Regions from separate parts of the Kluyvera intermedia genome, predicted to be linked through region 2. Evidence: predicted binding sites of a transcription regulator. Region 2 holds the regulator's gene; the other holds the start of a gene.

Region 1 (8,735 bases), 1.2 Mb from region 2:
TCGCCTGCCTGGTGCTGTCCGGCTGCAACACCACGTCGACGCCACACAATGCCGATTCCGGTGCTGGCGAAAATGAACCTCACCAGCAGGTGGCCGATTATTTGTCGACCGACTGTGACGATATCTGGTCGTTCGGTGGTGACGCCGCCGAAAATAATCCGCTCTACTGGCTACGAGGCATGGATTGTGGTGATCGCCTTGCCGCCGCCGAGGCCCGCGCCAGAGCCAATCAGTTGACGACTGCAACCTGGCAACAAGCTTTTAAGCGCGGCATTCTGCTGGCAAACGCTAAGATCACCCCCGGTGAACGGCGGCGGATGGTCAATGATATCGATGCGCTCAGCGCGCAAATTCCTGTGCGTATTCGTCCACTCTACCAGGTCTGGCGCGATGCTCAAGGGCTGCAACTTTCGCTGGCTGAAGAGCGGCAGCGCTATACGAAATTACAGGAAAGCAACGACACGCAACTCGATGCGCTGCGCTTGCAACAGCAAGAGTTACAGACTGAGTTGGATCTGACCACCCGCAAACTGCAAAATCTGACGGACATTGAACGTCAGCTCTCCAGTCGTAAACCGGGGGCGGATATGTCCCACGGCGGCGCATCTGACGAGGATAAACATGACGAACCGTAAACCCGCACACCTGCTGCTGGTGGATGACGATCCCGGCTTGTTAAAACTGCTGGGAATGCGCCTTTCAAGCGAAGGCTACCGCGTGGTGACGGCGGAAAGCGGTCAACAGGGACTTCGGGTGCTGGCGAAAGAGCGCATCGATCTGGTGATTAGCGACCTGCGCATGGATGAGATGGACGGTCTGCAGTTATTCAGCGAAATCCAGAAAGTGCAGCCGGGTATGCCGGTTATCATCCTCACCGCCCACGGCTCTATTCCTGACGCGGTCGCTGCTACCCAGCAGGGCGTATTCAGCTTCCTGACCAAACCGGTCGATAAAGACGCGCTGTATAAAGCGATTGATGAAGCGTTAGAACGCTCTTCTCCGGCGATGGATGAACAGTGGCGCGAGGCGATTGTTACCCGCAGCCCGTTGATGCTACGGTTGCTGGAGCAAGCGCAGATGGTAGCGCAGTCTGACGTTAGCGTGTTGATAAACGGCCAGAGCGGCACTGGCAAAGAGATTCTGGCGCAGGCCATCCACAACGCCAGTCCGCGCCATGCGAAGCCGTTTGTCGCCATTAACTGCGGCGCTTTGCCGGAACAATTGCTGGAGTCGGAACTGTTTGGCCATGCCCGCGGAGCGTTTACCGGCGCGGTAAGCCAGCGCGAAGGGCTATTTCAGGCTGCGGAAGGCGGTACGCTATTTCTCGATGAAATTGGTGATATGCCCGCGCCGTTGCAGGTGAAACTGCTGCGTGTTTTGCAGGAACGTAAAGTCCGTCCGTTGGGCAGTAACAAAGATTTAGACATTAATGTTCGAATTGTCTCCGCCACTCACCGCGACTTGCCTAAAGCTATGGCGCGGGGCGAGTTTCGCGAAGATCTCTTTTACCGTCTGAACGTGGTTAATCTGAAGATCCCAACCCTTGCCGAACGTACAGAGGATATTCCGCTGCTGGCGAACTATCTGCTGCGCCAGGCGGCCGATCGCCACAAGCCTTTTGTTCGCGCGTTTTCCACAGATGCTATGAAACGGCTGATGGCGGCTAACTGGCCAGGCAACGTGCGCCAGCTGGTTAACGTTATCGAACAATGCGTTGCGCTAACCTCCTCACCGGTCATCAGCGATGCGCTGGTCGAGCAGGCGCTGGAAGGGGAGAATACGGCACTTCCGACCTTCGTCGAGGCGCGTAATCAGTTTGAGCTCAACTATTTACGCAAGCTGCTGCAAATCACCAAAGGCAACGTTACCCATGCCGCCAGAATGGCCGGACGCAACCGCACCGAGTTCTATAAATTACTCTCGCGCCATGAACTGGATGCTAACGATTTTAAAGAGTAGCACCGTACATACGACTGATTTATGATACGGTGAGCAACCGGTTACGCGAAAAAAACGACAGGAACACCATGAAAAAAATTGATGCGATTATTAAACCCTTCAAACTTGATGACGTACGTGAAGCGCTGGCGGAAGTTGGCATTACCGGGATGACGGTAACGGAAGTGAAAGGCTTTGGTCGTCAGAAAGGTCACACCGAACTTTACCGTGGCGCGGAGTACATGGTCGACTTTCTGCCGAAGGTGAAAATTGAAATCGTGGTGACCGACGATATCGTCGATACCTGTGTCGATACCATTATCCGCACTGCGCAGACCGGTAAAATCGGTGATGGCAAAATATTTGTCTTCGACGTGGCGCGCGTAGTACGTATCCGTACCGGTGAAGAAGACGACGCGGCTATCTAATCCGCGTCGCGCGTGTGTAGGCCGGATAAGCGTAGCGCCATCCGGCATCACCATTACAGGACTTTATGCGGGCCAAAACACTCGTAATGAATGTTCTCGTTCTTCACCCCTAATCCCACCAGCTGTTTTGCCGCAAACTGCATAAAACCGACCGGACCGCACAGATAGAACTGCATCGCCGGGTCGCTGATTGCCCCTTCCACTCGATTCAAATCCATCAGACCCGTGCTATCGAACGCGCCTTTTTCCTGATCGGTTGTGGTCGGTTCACGATACCAAGTGTGCGCGGTAAAGTTCGGCAGTGAACGACCCAGCTCGCTGACTTCGTCAGCAAAAGCATGCACATCGCCATTTTCTGCCGCGTGGAACCAGTTAACCTGCGCGCTATGGTTGTTTTTCGCCAGCGTATCAAGCATCGCCAGCATTGGCGTCTGGCCGACACCGGCGGAAATCAGCGACACTGGAGTATCGGTTGCCACATCCATAAAGAAATCACCGGCAGGCGCCGCCAGATGAACGGTATCGCCTTCGCTGGCATGGTTGTGCAACCAGCTAGACACCTGGCCGCCATCTTCACGTTTCACCGCAATCCGGTAGCCTTTGCTATCTGGAGTACGGGTCAGTGAGTACTGACGAATTTCCTGGAATTCAAAATCCTCAGGTTTCAGCCAGACGGCCAGATATTGTCCAGGACGATAGTCGGCAACCGGCTGACCGTCGACCGGCTCCATCTCGAAGCTGGTAATAAGCGCGCTACGTGGCGTTTTCTTCACTATACGGAACGCCCGGGTGCCTTCCCAACCACCTGTTTTGTTCGCACTTTCCTGGTAGATCTGCGCTTCACGGTTAATGAATACGCCTGCCAGTACACCGTAAGCTTTGCCCCATGCATCCAGCACTTCCTGGCCCGGGCTGAACATTTCATCCAGCGTTGCCAGCAGGTGCCCGCCTACGATGTCGTATTGCTCGGGTTTAATCTGGAAGCTAGTGTGCTTCTGGGCAATTTTTTCAACCGCAGGCAGCAGGGCAGCCAGATTATCAATATTGCTGGCGTAAGCGGCAATCGCGTTGAACAGCGCTTCACGTTGGTCGCCGTTGCGTTGGTTGCTCATATTGAAAATCTCTTTCAGTTCCGGATTATGGGCAAACATCCGGTCATAAAAGTGGGCGGTCAGTTTTGGGCCGGTTTCAACCAATAGAGGGATAGTGGCTTTTACGGTAGCGATGGTTTGAGCGTCTAACATAGCAGGCATCCTTGAATGTTATTTATTGTTGCATGTTAAATGCATCTTATAAAAATACCCCTGCTTTGTAAATGGTTCTTTGTAATATTGCATTAATGCGGTTACAACATGAATTATTCACATCACAATCTTGAAAAGAAATCCGTTTCCCTGTCGAAGGTCTTTATTCCTCAACCCCTTGTGTAGCTTGAAGGTAAACGTTTGCGTAATTTCGCTTGTCAAGACCTGTTATCACACAACTAATCAGTTATACTGTTCGCCGTTGTCCCACAGGACTGCCTTTTTCAGGTCAAAATTTTATTGTTAGCTGAGTCAGGAGATGCGGATGTTAAAGCGTGAAATGAACATTGCCGATTATGATGCCGAGTTGTGGCAGGCTATGGAGCAAGAAAAAGTACGTCAGGAAGAGCACATTGAACTGATCGCCTCCGAGAACTATACCAGCCCGCGCGTCATGCAGGCGCAGGGATCTCAGCTGACCAACAAGTATGCTGAAGGTTACCCAGGCAAGCGCTACTACGGTGGCTGCGAATACGTTGATATCGTTGAGCAACTGGCCATCGACCGTGCTAAAGAACTGTTTGGCGCAGACTACGCTAACGTGCAGCCGCACTCCGGTTCTCAGGCTAACTTCGCGGTCTACACCGCGCTGCTGCAGCCAGGCGATACCGTTCTGGGTATGAACCTGGCGCAGGGCGGTCACCTGACTCACGGTTCTCCGGTCAACTTCTCCGGCAAACTGTACAACATCGTTCCTTACGGTATTGATGAGTCCGGTAAAATTGACTACGAAGACATGGCGAAGCAGGCACAGACTCACAAACCGAAAATGATCATCGGTGGTTTCTCTGCTTACTCCGGTGTGGTTGACTGGGCAAAAATGCGTGAAATCGCTGACAGCATCGGCGCATACCTGTTCGTTGACATGGCACACGTTGCCGGTCTGATTGCCGCAGGCGTTTACCCGAACCCGGTTCCACACGCTCACGTCGTGACCACAACCACTCACAAAACCCTGGCGGGTCCACGTGGTGGTCTGATCCTGGCGAAAGACGGTAGCGAAGAGCTGTATAAAAAACTGAACTCCGCTGTCTTCCCAAGCGCGCAGGGCGGCCCGCTGATGCACGTGATCGCGGCAAAAGCTGTGGCACTGAAAGAAGCGATGGAACCTGAGTTCAAGGTTTACCAGCAGCAGGTTGCGAAAAACGCCAAAGCGATGGTCGAAGTCTTCCTGAACCGTGGCTACAAAGTGGTTTCTGGCGGTACTGAAAACCACCTGTTCTTGCTGGATCTGGTTGATAAAAACCTGACCGGTAAAGAAGCTGATGCGGCGCTGGGCCGTGCAAACATCACCGTGAACAAAAACAGCGTACCAAACGATCCGAAGAGCCCGTTTGTGACTTCCGGTATCCGTATCGGTTCCCCGGCTGTGACTCGCCGCGGCTTCAAAGAAGCTGAAGTGAAAGAGCTGGCTGGCTGGATGTGTGACGTGCTGGACAACATCAATGATGAAGCCAACATCGAACGCATCAAAGCAAAAGTGCTGGATATCTGCGCTCGCTTCCCGGTTTACGCATAAGCGCTAACCGTAAGATGCAAAAAAGGCCGCGAAAGCGGCCTTTTTTATGCCTGATAAAATGTAGCCCGGGCAAGGCATTTACGCCGCCCCCGGGGCTGTTCCCGGCGTCGCTGCGCTTGGCCGGGCTACTTTTTGTTTTAACGTCTATCCAGTGAAATCCTTCCCGGCCCGACAACCGCTAGCAGTAAGAATCCGCCTGCAATACTGATGTTCTTATAGAAGTTAATCATATTTGGCATCACCGCATCGCCGGTCATATCCCAGTAATGGTGACCGATAACCGCAGTCCCCAAGGTGTAGAAAACAAAAATCACCGCCAGCGGACGGGTGAAAAAGCCCAGGATAACCAGAATAACTGCCGGAACCTCCATCACAATCGCAATAATTGCCGCCAGTGAAGGCATTGGTGCGCCGGTTGCGGCCATATATTGCACCGTGCCATCGAAGTTGAGCATTTTCGGATAGCCGGAGAGGATAAACAGCAGCACCAGGGCAATGCGAGCAATCAGCAATATGAGGTCGCGTGATGCCCCGAAATCAAAATAACGAAGTGAGTTCATGTGAGTGCCATCAGGTAAGTACGTGTGATTTAAACGTAATACACAATTTTGCGAATCGCCACATGATGGAATTAAATCAACCTATGGACGGGTCGTGGCTTTGATACCCGGTTATATGAATAATTTTAATACCGGTCAGGTGTTTTTTTTTGACTGTTTAACGGCGGCGCATCTACGCGACTAATAACCTGAAAAAGGGCGAGATGAAATCGCCCTACAGGATTTAGTTGAACTGGCGCAATGTGCGGTGTTTAGCGTGGGGCTTTGAGGATCGGATCGCACTTCGCGCTGCTGGCCTGACCGTTTCCGCTGATGGCCGCCTGAATGCATTCCTGATAATCCAATGATGAGACGGCTTCATTGTCGCTGTGCGACTGTGGCGCAGGTTGGCTATTGGCGCAGCCTGCCAGAGTCAGAATAACAATTAAAGGGAATAGAGGTTTCATGCTTCTTCCTGATAAGTGGCGATCCGTTTTGGCAGTGTGCCCTATAGATGAATAATGGGCAGTAACCAATTGTGCCCATGAATAGGCCTAGTTGGGACAGGTAAAGGTGATGCGCATCACATTTATCTGTTAAGCAAGAAGGGTAATGCTCATAAGAACATGGTGTGTGTCAGTAAACTATGGCCTCCAAAACGGGAGGACCCCATGGTTTTGCACTCCACGCGCTGGCTGGCGCTCAGCTACTTCACCTATTTCTTTAGCTACGGTATTTTTCTGCCTTTCTGGAGCGTGTGGCTCAAAGGGGCGGGGCTGTCACCTGAAACCATCGGTATTTTGTTGGGGGCAGGGCTGGTGGCCCGGTTCCTGGGGAGTTTACTGATTGCCCCACGCGTGAGCGATCCATCACGTTTAATTCGCGTACTGCGCATTCTGGCGCTAATGACCTTGCTGTTCGCGCTGATGTTTTGGGCCGGGACAAACGTGGCCTGGCTGATGGTGGTGATGATTGGTTTTAACCTCTTCTTCTCGCCGCTGGTGCCGTTAACGGATGCGCTGGCAAACACCTGGCAAAAACAGATAACCATGGACTATGGCCGGGTGCGTCTGTGGGGCTCGGTGGCCTTTGTCATCGGGTCAGCATTGACAGGGAAGCTGGTCAGTCTTTACGGCTATCAGGTGATTTTATTGATACTCAGCCTCGGCGTTGCCTCGATGCTGCTGGGTATGCTGCTGAAACCCTCCGTCATGCCGCTGGGTGAATCCCGCCATCAGGAGTCAGTAGGGTGGTCAGCCTGGCGTGGTTTGGTGACGCATAACTGGCGTTTTCTGACCTGCGTCAGCCTGCTGCAAGGGGCGCATGCCGCCTACTATGGCTTCAGCGCTATTTACTGGGAAGGGGCGGGGTATTCGGCCTCGGCGATTGGCTATTTATGGTCGTTAGGGGTAGTCGCTGAAGTGGTGACCTTTGCGTTGAGCAAAAAAGTGTTCCGCCGATTCAGCGCCCGTGACCTGCTGTTACTGTCGGCTATTTGCGGCGTCATTCGCTGGGGGCTAATGGGCTGGACCACGAGCCTGCCGTGGCTGATTTTGATTCAACTTCTCCACTGCGGTACTTTTACGGTCTGCCATCTGGCGGCCATGCGCTACATTGCGGCGCGTCAGGGCAGCGAAGTGATCCGCCTTCAGGCGATCTACTCGGCGGTGGCGATGGGCGGCAGTATCGCCGTGATGACCATGTTCTCTGGTTTCCTTTACCAGCATCTGCATCAGGGGCTGTTCTGGGTGATGGCGCTGGTGGCCTTGCCAGCAGTGATATTGCGGCCTAAATCGGTGATGCGTTAAGTCTCTAGCATTTTGCAGATATGCTGCTGTTGATGTTCGCTGAGCGGCTGTTCTGCGTGGATCAGCGGCGGCGAGAACAGCGGGAGAGCGATGGCATACGGCGAGATGATGAGGGTGCTGTCTTTCGGCGCGCCCTCTGTCTGGAACGTATGTGCCGCCAGATACTTCACGTTCAGCGGCAGCAGGGTCAGCTCACGCAACTGCTGCTCAATTTCCTGCTCAAGCGTAGGATTATCGCCGGTTAATAACACCACCTGTTTCTCGTGCAATTCACTCTCCTGCATTAATCCCGCGCCAAAAATGACCGCAATCAGTGCTGCTTCGTCGTTGCTAAAGTGCAATCTGTACCGGGCTTCAAAATCAGCTAATGCCGCGCGAGTGGTGCGGATAAGCCGGGGATAGAGGCGGTGGATCTCTTCGGGAAGGTGGTTATCGATACCAATGCCAAAAATGCAGCGGTTCAGTGCCTGCGAGAGATGGGTGTAAAGCTGACGGCTCAGTCCGCGTTCATCGGTAAAGTGACAGTTGGCGATGCGCTGAAAATGGTCGACCAACCGGGTCACGGCCTGATAAAGCTGCTGGTCCTGACCCTGGTTTTCATCGCGTGCAACGGGAATTTTAAGCAGCATAAACAGCAGCGCCAGAAATTGCTGCTCGTTATGGTTCGGGGCCTGTTTTACCCGACGCTGCCAGTGGCGAACGATCTCAGCCGCCGTCTGGAATTCGGCGGCTGACTGTGTCCAGGTGCTTTGTAATGCGTTGAACTGCGGGCTTTCACCCAGATGATGTTGTAGCAAGCAATACTGCAAATAGAGGCGTAAAAGCTGCCCGTCTCGGGATTCAAATTGGCGTTGCAGGCTGCGCCCACAGCGGTTGACCAGCGCCTGCAGATTGGTTTCGTCATACAGATTACGGGCAATTTTTAGCTGTTTAAGCTGCGTTTTCAGCCCTGGTGTAAAATAGTCGGTGACAAATTGCGGACACAGACGCAACGCGCGGCGGAGCCAGTGTAGTAAGCACAGGCGCAGGTCGAGGTTGGTGCCTTCAATCCGATAGCATCCATTCGCCAGGGTGGCGATCGCCAGACGATGGTAACGCTCGATCTCCAGGCCCGCATCAACGATATCTTGCCGGACGATTGAAACATCGACATTATTCACTTTGCCGATATATTCCGGCGTAATGGAATGCCCTGGGAG
Region 2 (8,735 bases):
CGACGGCTTTATCTGCCAACGCCGGATCAATATTGTGCATTGAACGAATAATGTAACCCGCGTTCCATAGCACTACCATGATGAGCACAGAGACAAATCCTGCGAGCCAGAAGCCCTGACGGACCTGCATGGCAATACGTTCGCGTCGGCCTGAACCATTAAGCTGAGCAATGACCGGTGTCATCGCCAGCAGCAAACCATGGCCGAAAAGAATCGCTGGGAGCCAGATTGATGTCCCGATGGCGACCGCGGCCATGTCGGTGGCACTGTAACCCCCAGCCATGACGGTATCGACAAATCCCATTGCCGTTTGGGCAACCTGCGCAAGGATAACCGGGATTGCCAGAGCTAATAACTGACGCGCTTCGACAAAGTACTTCTGCACGTGAACACCTGTATTGTTGTTATTTATTCTCGCCGTACAGCGAGTACGGGAGACAGAAAAACCGCCTTAACCGGCAGCAAGAAGAATAAATAGAGGAATTTCTCCGTTATTGTAGCGAGGATTTGCTATTAATCTAGTCAAAAAATCAGCGGTAGGGTGTGGAAGGTAGCAACCTGTTTTATCAACTGCTATTGTGCCTAGCAGATGAATCGGTACACGTACTGAAATAGACGATTAACAGGAGTTAACTGCATGTTCACTGGTATTGTGCAGGGCACGGCAAAAATCGTGTCCATTGATGAAAAACCAAACTTCCGCACTCACGTGGTGGCGCTGCCGGAACACATGCTGGCGGGTCTGGAGACCGGTGCCTCGGTTGCCCATAATGGCTGCTGCTTAACGGTCACAGAAATTAATGGCGAACAGATAAGCTTCGACCTGATGAAAGAGACGCTGCGCATCACCAACCTGGGCGATGTCAAAGAGGGTGACCTCGTCAACGTTGAACGCGCGGCGAAGTTCAGCGATGAAATTGGCGGTCATTTGATGTCCGGCCATATTATGACCACCGCAGAAGTGTCGAAGATCCTGACCTCGGAAAATAATAAGCAGATCTGGTTTAAAATCCAGGACCCGGCGCTGATGAAATACGTGCTGTATAAAGGTTTCATCGGCATTGACGGTATTAGTTTGACGGTAGGTGAAGTGACGGCGACTCGTTTCTGCGTGCACCTAATCCCGGAAACGCTGGAGCGCACGACGCTCGGTAAGAAGCGTCTGGGTGACCGCGTGAATATCGAAATCGATCCGCAAACGCAGGCGGTCGTCGATACCGTTGAGCGCGTGATGGCGGCGAAAGAAGCGGCGCAGCAGGCTGCGGCGGAGTAAAGCCAGATACCCTAAGTCGTAATGAAAAACGCCTGCGCCAGAACGACGCAGGCGGTAGGTGACTAACGCGCGACGCGCAGACCCTGTTCAACTCCGCGGGAGAACACGACCTGCCATAGCTGAATATCACGCGCGCGGAAAGCACCCGCGCAGGCGTTGAGATAGTAGCTGAACATGCGTTTGAATCGTTCGGAATAGTTGTCTGCGATTTCCGGCCAACTGGCAAGGAAACGTTCATGCCAGGCCATCAGCGTCGTATCGTAGTCAGCGCCAAAGTTGTGCCAATCTTCCATCACAAAATGGGGTTCACTGGCATGCGCAATCTGGCGTACTGAGGGTAAACAGCCATTCGGAAAGATGTATTTGTTAATCCACGGATCAACGTTGTTGTCGGTTATCTTCGAGCCTATTGTGTGCAATAAGAACAGACCGTCGGGTTTTAAATTACGGTCGACAACCGAAAAGTAGGTATCGTAGTTTTTGGGGCCGACATGTTCGAACATGCCAACGGAAACAATACGGTCAAACTGAGCGTGCAGGTCGCGATAATCCTGAAGCAGAATCTCTACGTCCAGCCCCTCACAGCGGGCTTGAGCCAATTTTTGTTGTTCGGCGGAAATGGTGACGCCTTTCACGCTGACACCGTGTTTTTTTGCCATATAAGCGGCAAGTCCGCCCCAGCCGCAGCCGATATCTAACACCTGCATACCCGGCTCAAGCTGCAATTTCTGGCATATTAATTCAAGTTTTGCCTGCTGCGCCTCTTCGAGAGTTTGTGCCTCTTTCCAGTAAGCACAGGAATACTGCATGTAGGGGTCAAGCATACGATTGAAAAGATCATTGCCAAGGTCGTAGTGTTCTTTGCCGACCTGCCAGGCACGTTTGCGACTTTGTAAGTTGAAAATACGTGCCCCTGCGACTCGCAGCGTATCTTTTAAATGGTGGGGGATTTGGTTTTCCAGTCCGGCTCTCAGTACCTGGTCGAAAAAGATATCCAGCCGGTCGCATTCCCACCAACCGTCCATATAACTTTCGCCAAGCCCCAACGAACCTTCTTGTAAAACACGTTTGAAAAACCGGGGATTTCTGACTCGTATATCGCTGGGGGCATTGCCATTAATTTCGATGCCTGCTCGTCCGAGCAACTCGCTAACGATACGATACCAGTCGTCTTCCGGTATGCTGACTTCTTCTATACACGATGAGCTCATAGCCTCTCCATCCCGACCTGTTGATCAGAACCTTAAAACAGCGTAGACGCTTTTCTTGGTTTGTGAGAAATGTCACGAATAATTCGTGAGCCTGCTATCCGACGTAACATAGAGAAAGGGAGGAGTCCCTTGCTGAAAGCCAATCCATGGTTTAATGGGTGGCATCCTGCCGCCGCTCAATAACTGCACTGTATATTAATTATGTGATGCCGATCCAGTATAGGACGCTAAGTTTATTGATTCAACTAAAAATCTTAGCGTCCTAACGATTTATCATGGCATTGATATGCCTGATGATTAGGCGTGAGATGTGGTCTGTTCGGCAGCACGTTCTTCACGGCGTGCCGCGAGCTGCATTCTGTAACCTATCGTCGCCAGCACCACGGTGACAAGCATCACACAGGTGGTAGTCAGCAGCGGGGTGGCGATGAGCGTCGACACGGCAAGGCTTGCCAGGAAGCAAAGGCCCAGCTGCAACGTATTCTGTAACGCAGCGGCGCGCCCGGTTGCCTGCGGAAAGGGCTTCAAAGCCTGAGCGACGACGATAGGATAAATCGCCCCGTTGGCGATAGCCATCACGCAGAAGGGGATCAGTAACGCAGTCAGCGAGGCATTCTCTGCCAGACCAGCGCCCCAGGTACCAATAACGCTGAGGGCATAGACCACCAAAAGCCATGGCAGAAGTTGAGCACCCTGCCATTTTTGCAGTGCGGCACGGCAACCGTAGCCACCAATCAAGAAAGCGATGGTCTGAGGAACGTAGCTCAGGCCAATGACGGTTGGGCTATAACCCATTTCATGCAGAATAAATGGCGAACCTGTCAGCCATGCGAAGAAACTCGCAGAGCACGCGGCGTAAATCAGAACGTTGCCACGATAGTCCTTACTGCGCAGCAGGCGCATAAAGGTCAGCTTTTCTTCGCTGGTGGCATTTTTCTTGTGTGCCGGCTTCAGGCGAAATGCGGGTAACATCAGCACCAGGGTAATGATAAATAATGCCGCAAAAATGGCCTGCCAATCAAAATGCACTAATAACCAGCTACCCAGAAGCGGGGCGAGGGCTGGAGATAGGCCGACCAGTGGCATAATCGTGGCGAAAATACGGTTAGTGCGCTGCGCAGGATAATAGTCAGTCACCATCGCCTGCCAGGTTACGGCCGCCGCACAAACGCCTACGGCCTGTACAAAGCGCAGTACCAGCAGTGTGGTACCATCACGCACCCACAACATGCCTATGCAGCCCAGCGCAAAAATGGTTAACCCGGTCAGCAGAATCGGTTTACGGCCGTAGCGGTCTGACAGCGGCCCCCACAAAAGCTGCGCGAGGGCAAAACCGGCGAGGAACAAACTCAGGCTGGCACTCACTGCGGATGCTGGTGTTTGCAGATCTTCCTGAATAACCGCAAAGGCAGGTAAATACATATCTGTCGCCAGAAAACCCAGCACGCTCAGTCCTGCTAGCCAGACTAAAAATCCTTTCCCCGGTTGCATAAATCGACCTTTTTCTCATGAATAAACAATTGCGCAGAGTGTAGAGAGTGCAATGGTGGTTGTGAAACGCTAATATTTGAGTCATGGATTCAAAATATTTGAAGGCAAAAAATGTGGTCTGAATATTCCTTAGAAGTGGTTGATGCCGTTGCGCGCAACGGCAGCTTTAGCGCCGCGGCGCAGGAATTACACCGTGTGCCTTCGGCGGTGAGCTATACCGTCCGTCAGTTAGAGGAATGGCTTGCGGTGCCTTTGTTTGAACGGCGGCACCGGGACGTTGAGCTAACGCCTGCCGGTGCATGGTTTTTGAAAGAAGGGCGATCTGTTATCAAAAAAATGCAGATCACCCGCCAACAGTGTCAGCAGATTGCCAACGGCTGGCGTGGGCAGTTGGCTATTGCGGTAGATAACATCGTTAAACCGGAACGGACTCGCCAGATGATTGTTGATTTCTATCGCCACTTTAACGATGTTGAGCTGATCGTATTTCAGGAAGTTTTCAACGGCGTGTGGGATGCGTTGTCGGATGGTCGCGTGGAACTGGCGATTGGCGCGACCCAGGCCATCCCAATCGGCGGGCGTTTTGCCTTTCGCGACATGGGTAAGCTTAATTGGCACTGCGTTGTCGCCTGTTCGCATCCGCTGGCAAAGATGGAAGGGCCGCTCAGCGATGATGTGTTGCGCAATTGGCCTTCATTGGTGCTTGAGGATACCTCTCGCTCGCTACCCAAGCGGACGACCTGGCTTCTGGATAACCAAAAAAGAGTGGTGGTACCGGACTGGGCGTCGTCGGAAACCTGCATTTCTGCTGGACTATGCGCGGCAATGGTACCCGGACATCGGGCGCAACCGTGGCTTGAGAGCGGGGAGTGGGTCGCATTAACACTGGAAAATCCCTTCCCGGATGCAGCCTGTTGTCTCACCTGGCAGCAAAGCGAAGCCTCACCGGCATTAAGCTGGTTGTTAGAGTATCTGGGAGACAGTGAGACGTTAAACGATGAGTGGCTGCGGACGCCGGAATAAGGCGTCCGCATCAGGACTTAGCGGCGATAGTCGCGATACGGGCCGTCGGCCACGGAGCGGCGTTCGATGAGGCGCGGATGCACCTCAATCGACTGAGACACCTCACGCTTACTTACGATGCGGTCCATCAACATATTGAAGGCCGTTTCACCCAGTGAATCTTTTGGCTGATGAATCGTCGTCAGCGCCGGGGTAAAGAAACGGGAGTTGCGCACGTTATCGTAACCGATAAGCGAAATATCCTGCGGAACCCGCAGACCCATTTCATCGGCAGCACACAGTGCGCCCATCGCCATGACATCGCCACCGCAGAAGATTGCGGTTGGACGAGGGTGCTGGGACAGGATTTGCTGCATCGCACGATAGCCAGACTCAGGCTCAAAATCGCCCTGTACAATCCAGTTGGTTGGGACGTTTATCATCGTCTCTTCCATGGCTTTCATAAAGCCCGCCAGACGACCCGCACCAGTGTTACGCTCCAGCGGCCCTGGGATCACGCCGATATCGCGATGCCCGCGTTCCACCAGATAACGACCCGCCATATAACCGCCCTCAAAGGCGTTATCAATCACGGAGTCAGTAAAGTCAGCTTTGGATTCTCCCCAGTCCATCACCACCATCGGGATGTTGCGATACTCTTCGAGCATCGTGAGCAGAGATTCCGGGTACTCTGAGCACATGACCAACAGGCCATCTACGCGCTTTTGCGCCATCATCGACAAATACGCGCGCTGTTTCTCAAGATTATTCCACGCGTTGCCAAGAATTAGGGTATAGCCTTTCTCAAAGCAGTTTTTCTCAACGGCTTCGATGATTTCAGCAAAATACGCCGCCTCGCTACTGGTTGCCAATAAACCGATCGATTTGGTGTGGTTAACCTTAAGGCTACGCGCCACGGCGCTTGGCGAGTAGTGCAGCTCTTTAATGGCTGCCCAAACCGCTTCACGCGTGTCTTCAGCGACAAAACGGGTTTTGTTAATTACATGTGATACGGTTGTAGTGGAAACGTTTGCGCGCTTCGCTACATCTTTAATTGTTGCCATTCCATCTCACTCCAGACCCTGGCCTGCCCCTGATAAAACCGAAAGGAAAACGTTTGCCTTCACACACCCTGGTACAATCTTGCAGATTGCATTTCGCCGGGAAAACGATACAGGACGACAGGAGGGGGTCAATGGCCGGTACGCTTATAAATAAGCGTCGAATTTTGACTTATCCTGGCGCAAAGTGGAAGAACAAAAACAAACATCCTGCTAAATCTGTGAAGATTTTTACGATTAACTGTGCAAAAATGATTAAACGCAGTTTTACTGTGGAAATCAAAAGGAGAAAAATTGATGAGCACCGATCTTAAGTTGTCACTCGGTACTACCTTTATTGCGCTTGCTCTGATCGTCGCAGCAAGTTTCACCGCTATATTGCATTAATCCCTCTGTGAGGGAGCATCCGCTCCCTCTCGTATTATTGTTACCCAATTAGCAATAATCTTTTGCTGTTTTGTACACTTCTGTTTTTCTGTGATTAATGTCATGCTTTTGCCCCATGTTGTCATGCCGCGTATTGCGTGTGGCTTAGCGGAGCTTTTGTATGAAAATTAATTTTCCCTTATTGGCTTTAGCCATTGGGGCCTTTGGTATTGGTACGACCGAATTCTCGCCGATGGGCTTATTGCCGGTTATCGCGAAAGGGGTTGATGTCTCAATTCCCGCCGCCGGTATGTTGATCAGCGCCTATGCGGTTGGCGTGATGGTTGGCGCGCCGCTGATGACGCTATTACTGTCACATCGCGGTCGTCGTAATGCGCTGATTTTCCTGATGGCTATCTTTACCCTTGGCAACGTACTGTCCGCTATCTCGCCGGACTACACCACCTTAATGCTCTCGCGCATTATCACCAGCCTCAACCATGGCGCTTTCTTTGGTCTTGGCTCAGTGGTGGCGGCGAGCGTGGTACCAAAGCACAAGCAGGCCAGCGCCGTTGCAACCATGTTTATGGGGCTGACCATTGCTAACATTGGCGGAGTGCCTGCGGCAACATGGCTTGGGGAAACTATCGGCTGGCGTATGTCGTTTATGGCAACCGCGGGGCTTGGTGTGATTGCCATCATCAGTCTGTGGTTTTCTCTTCCAAAAGGTGGGGCGGGGGAGAAACCGGATGTTAAGCGCGAGCTGTCGGTACTGGTCCGTCCGCAGGTCCTGTCTGCGCTGTTAACGACCGTATTAGGTGCGGGCGCCATGTTCACGCTCTATACCTACATTTCTCCGGTACTGCACACCATCACCCACGCATCGTCAGGTTTTATCACACTGATGCTGGTGTTGATTGGCGTTGGTTTCTCCATCGGTAACTACCTGGGCGGTAAATTTGCTGACCGCTCCGTCAGCGGCACGTTGAAAGGCTTCTTGCTGCTGTTGATGGTTATTATGTTGGCGATTCCGTTCCTTGCGCAAACCCAGTTAGGGGCCGCAGTGAGCATGGTGGTCTGGGGTGCGGCAACCTTCGCGGTGGTGCCACCGTTGCAGATGCGCGTGATGCGGGTAGCGCATGAAGCGCCAGGTCTGTCATCATCGGTCAATATCGGGGCATTTAATCTTGGTAATGCGCTGGGTGCGGTTGCTGGTGGTGCCGTGATTTCAGGCGGGATGGGCTACGCTTTTGTTCCCGTGATGGGCGCAATTGTGGCGGGGCTGGCATTGTTAGTTGTGGTGGTAAGCAGCCGTCGCCGAGGTGAAGAGGCGCTGGCGAGCCAGTAAAAACAAAAACGCAGAAGATTGACTCTTCTGCGTAATAGAGTAAACCCGGCTCAATATGGTCGGGTTTTACAACTTATGCGGCCAGATTTTCAGCCACAAACTTCCAGTTCACCAGAGCCCAGAAGTGCTCCAGATAGTTTGGACGCGCATTGCGGTAATCAATGTAGTAAGCATGTTCCCACACATCCACGGTCAGCAGTGGCGTTGCATCAGTGGTCAGAGGCGTACCCGCGTTAGACGTTGAGACAATGGCCAGCGAGCCGTCAGCCTTCTTCACAAGCCATGTCCAGCCCGCACCGAAGTTTTTGACTGCCGCGTCAGTAAACTGTGCTTTGAACTCAGCGAAGCTACCAAACGCTTTGTTGATGGCGTCAGCAACTGCACCGGTCGGTTCGCCGCCAGCGTTAGGGGCCAGGCAGTTCCAGTAGAAAGTGTGGTTCCAGACCTGAGCCGCGTTGTTGAACACACCGCCTTCAGACGTGCGCACGATCTCTTCGAGCGTTTTGCCTTCAAACGGGGTGCCTTTAACCAGGTTGTTCAGGTTAGTGACATAAGTCTGGTGGTGTTTACCATAATGGTACTCAAGCGTTTCCACAGAAATGTGTGGGACAAGAGCGTCTTTGGCATACGGTAATGCAGGTAATTCGAACGACATTGCTACTCTCCTTATTATAGTTTATCCACTCAATAACCTTGTATTGAGTGAGGATAGAGTAGCAAATTAAAAGGTGAGATAAAAGATAAGCTTACCCCGTTTATTAACAAACGGGGTAAGTGATTAACGAATGGTCTTAGGGGTTACCACGCGGCGAGCGCCGACATAATGACGCACCCAATAATCTTCGCTCAATGAGGTGATTTGGATATCACGACCGGTGCGAGGCGACTGAATGAACTTACCGTTGCCGACGTAAACACCCACATGGTCAGCTGTACCACGACCTTGGGTGCGGAAGAAGACCAGATCGCCGCTTTCCAGCTCG

What was found. Region 2 encodes PurR, which represses purine synthesis genes. Its sites were predicted from a motif close to CANGCAAACGTTTGCNTG; they were not measured.
Region 1: the regulator PurR is predicted to act here: its motif matches at 3,801-3,818, upstream of glyA (serine hydroxymethyltransferase).

The regions. Positions count from the first base shown of each region.
Region 1 covers NZ_CP139986.1:1,351,424-1,360,158, forward strand. The annotation lists gene qseG (two-component system QseEF-associated lipoprotein QseG) at 1-635, shown strand, start outside; gene glrR (two-component system response regulator GlrR) at 622-1,959, shown strand; gene glnB (nitrogen regulatory protein P-II) at 2,028-2,366, shown strand; gene hmpA (NO-inducible flavohemoprotein) at 2,420-3,610, opposite strand; gene glyA (serine hydroxymethyltransferase) at 3,936-5,189, shown strand; gene U0026_RS06605 (DoxX family protein) at 5,327-5,749, opposite strand; gene chiQ (ChiQ/YbfN family lipoprotein) at 6,001-6,195, opposite strand; gene U0026_RS06615 (3-phenylpropionate MFS transporter) at 6,400-7,536, shown strand; gene csiE (stationary phase inducible protein CsiE) at 7,533-8,735, opposite strand, start outside.
Region 2 covers NZ_CP139986.1:2,596,038-2,604,772, reverse strand. The annotation lists gene mdtK (MdtK family multidrug efflux MATE transporter) at 1-385, opposite strand, end outside; gene U0026_RS12580 (riboflavin synthase) at 638-1,273, shown strand; gene cfa (cyclopropane fatty acyl phospholipid synthase) at 1,336-2,484, opposite strand; gene punC (purine nucleoside transporter PunC) at 2,782-3,975, opposite strand; gene punR (DNA-binding transcriptional activator PunR) at 4,087-4,998, shown strand; gene purR (HTH-type transcriptional repressor PurR) at 5,016-6,041, opposite strand; gene U0026_RS12555 (hypothetical protein) at 6,173-6,352, shown strand; gene cydH (cytochrome bd-I oxidase subunit CydH) at 6,336-6,425, shown strand; gene U0026_RS12550 (MFS transporter) at 6,586-7,752, shown strand; gene sodB (superoxide dismutase [Fe]) at 7,826-8,407, opposite strand; gene U0026_RS12540 (C40 family peptidase) at 8,531-8,735, opposite strand, start outside.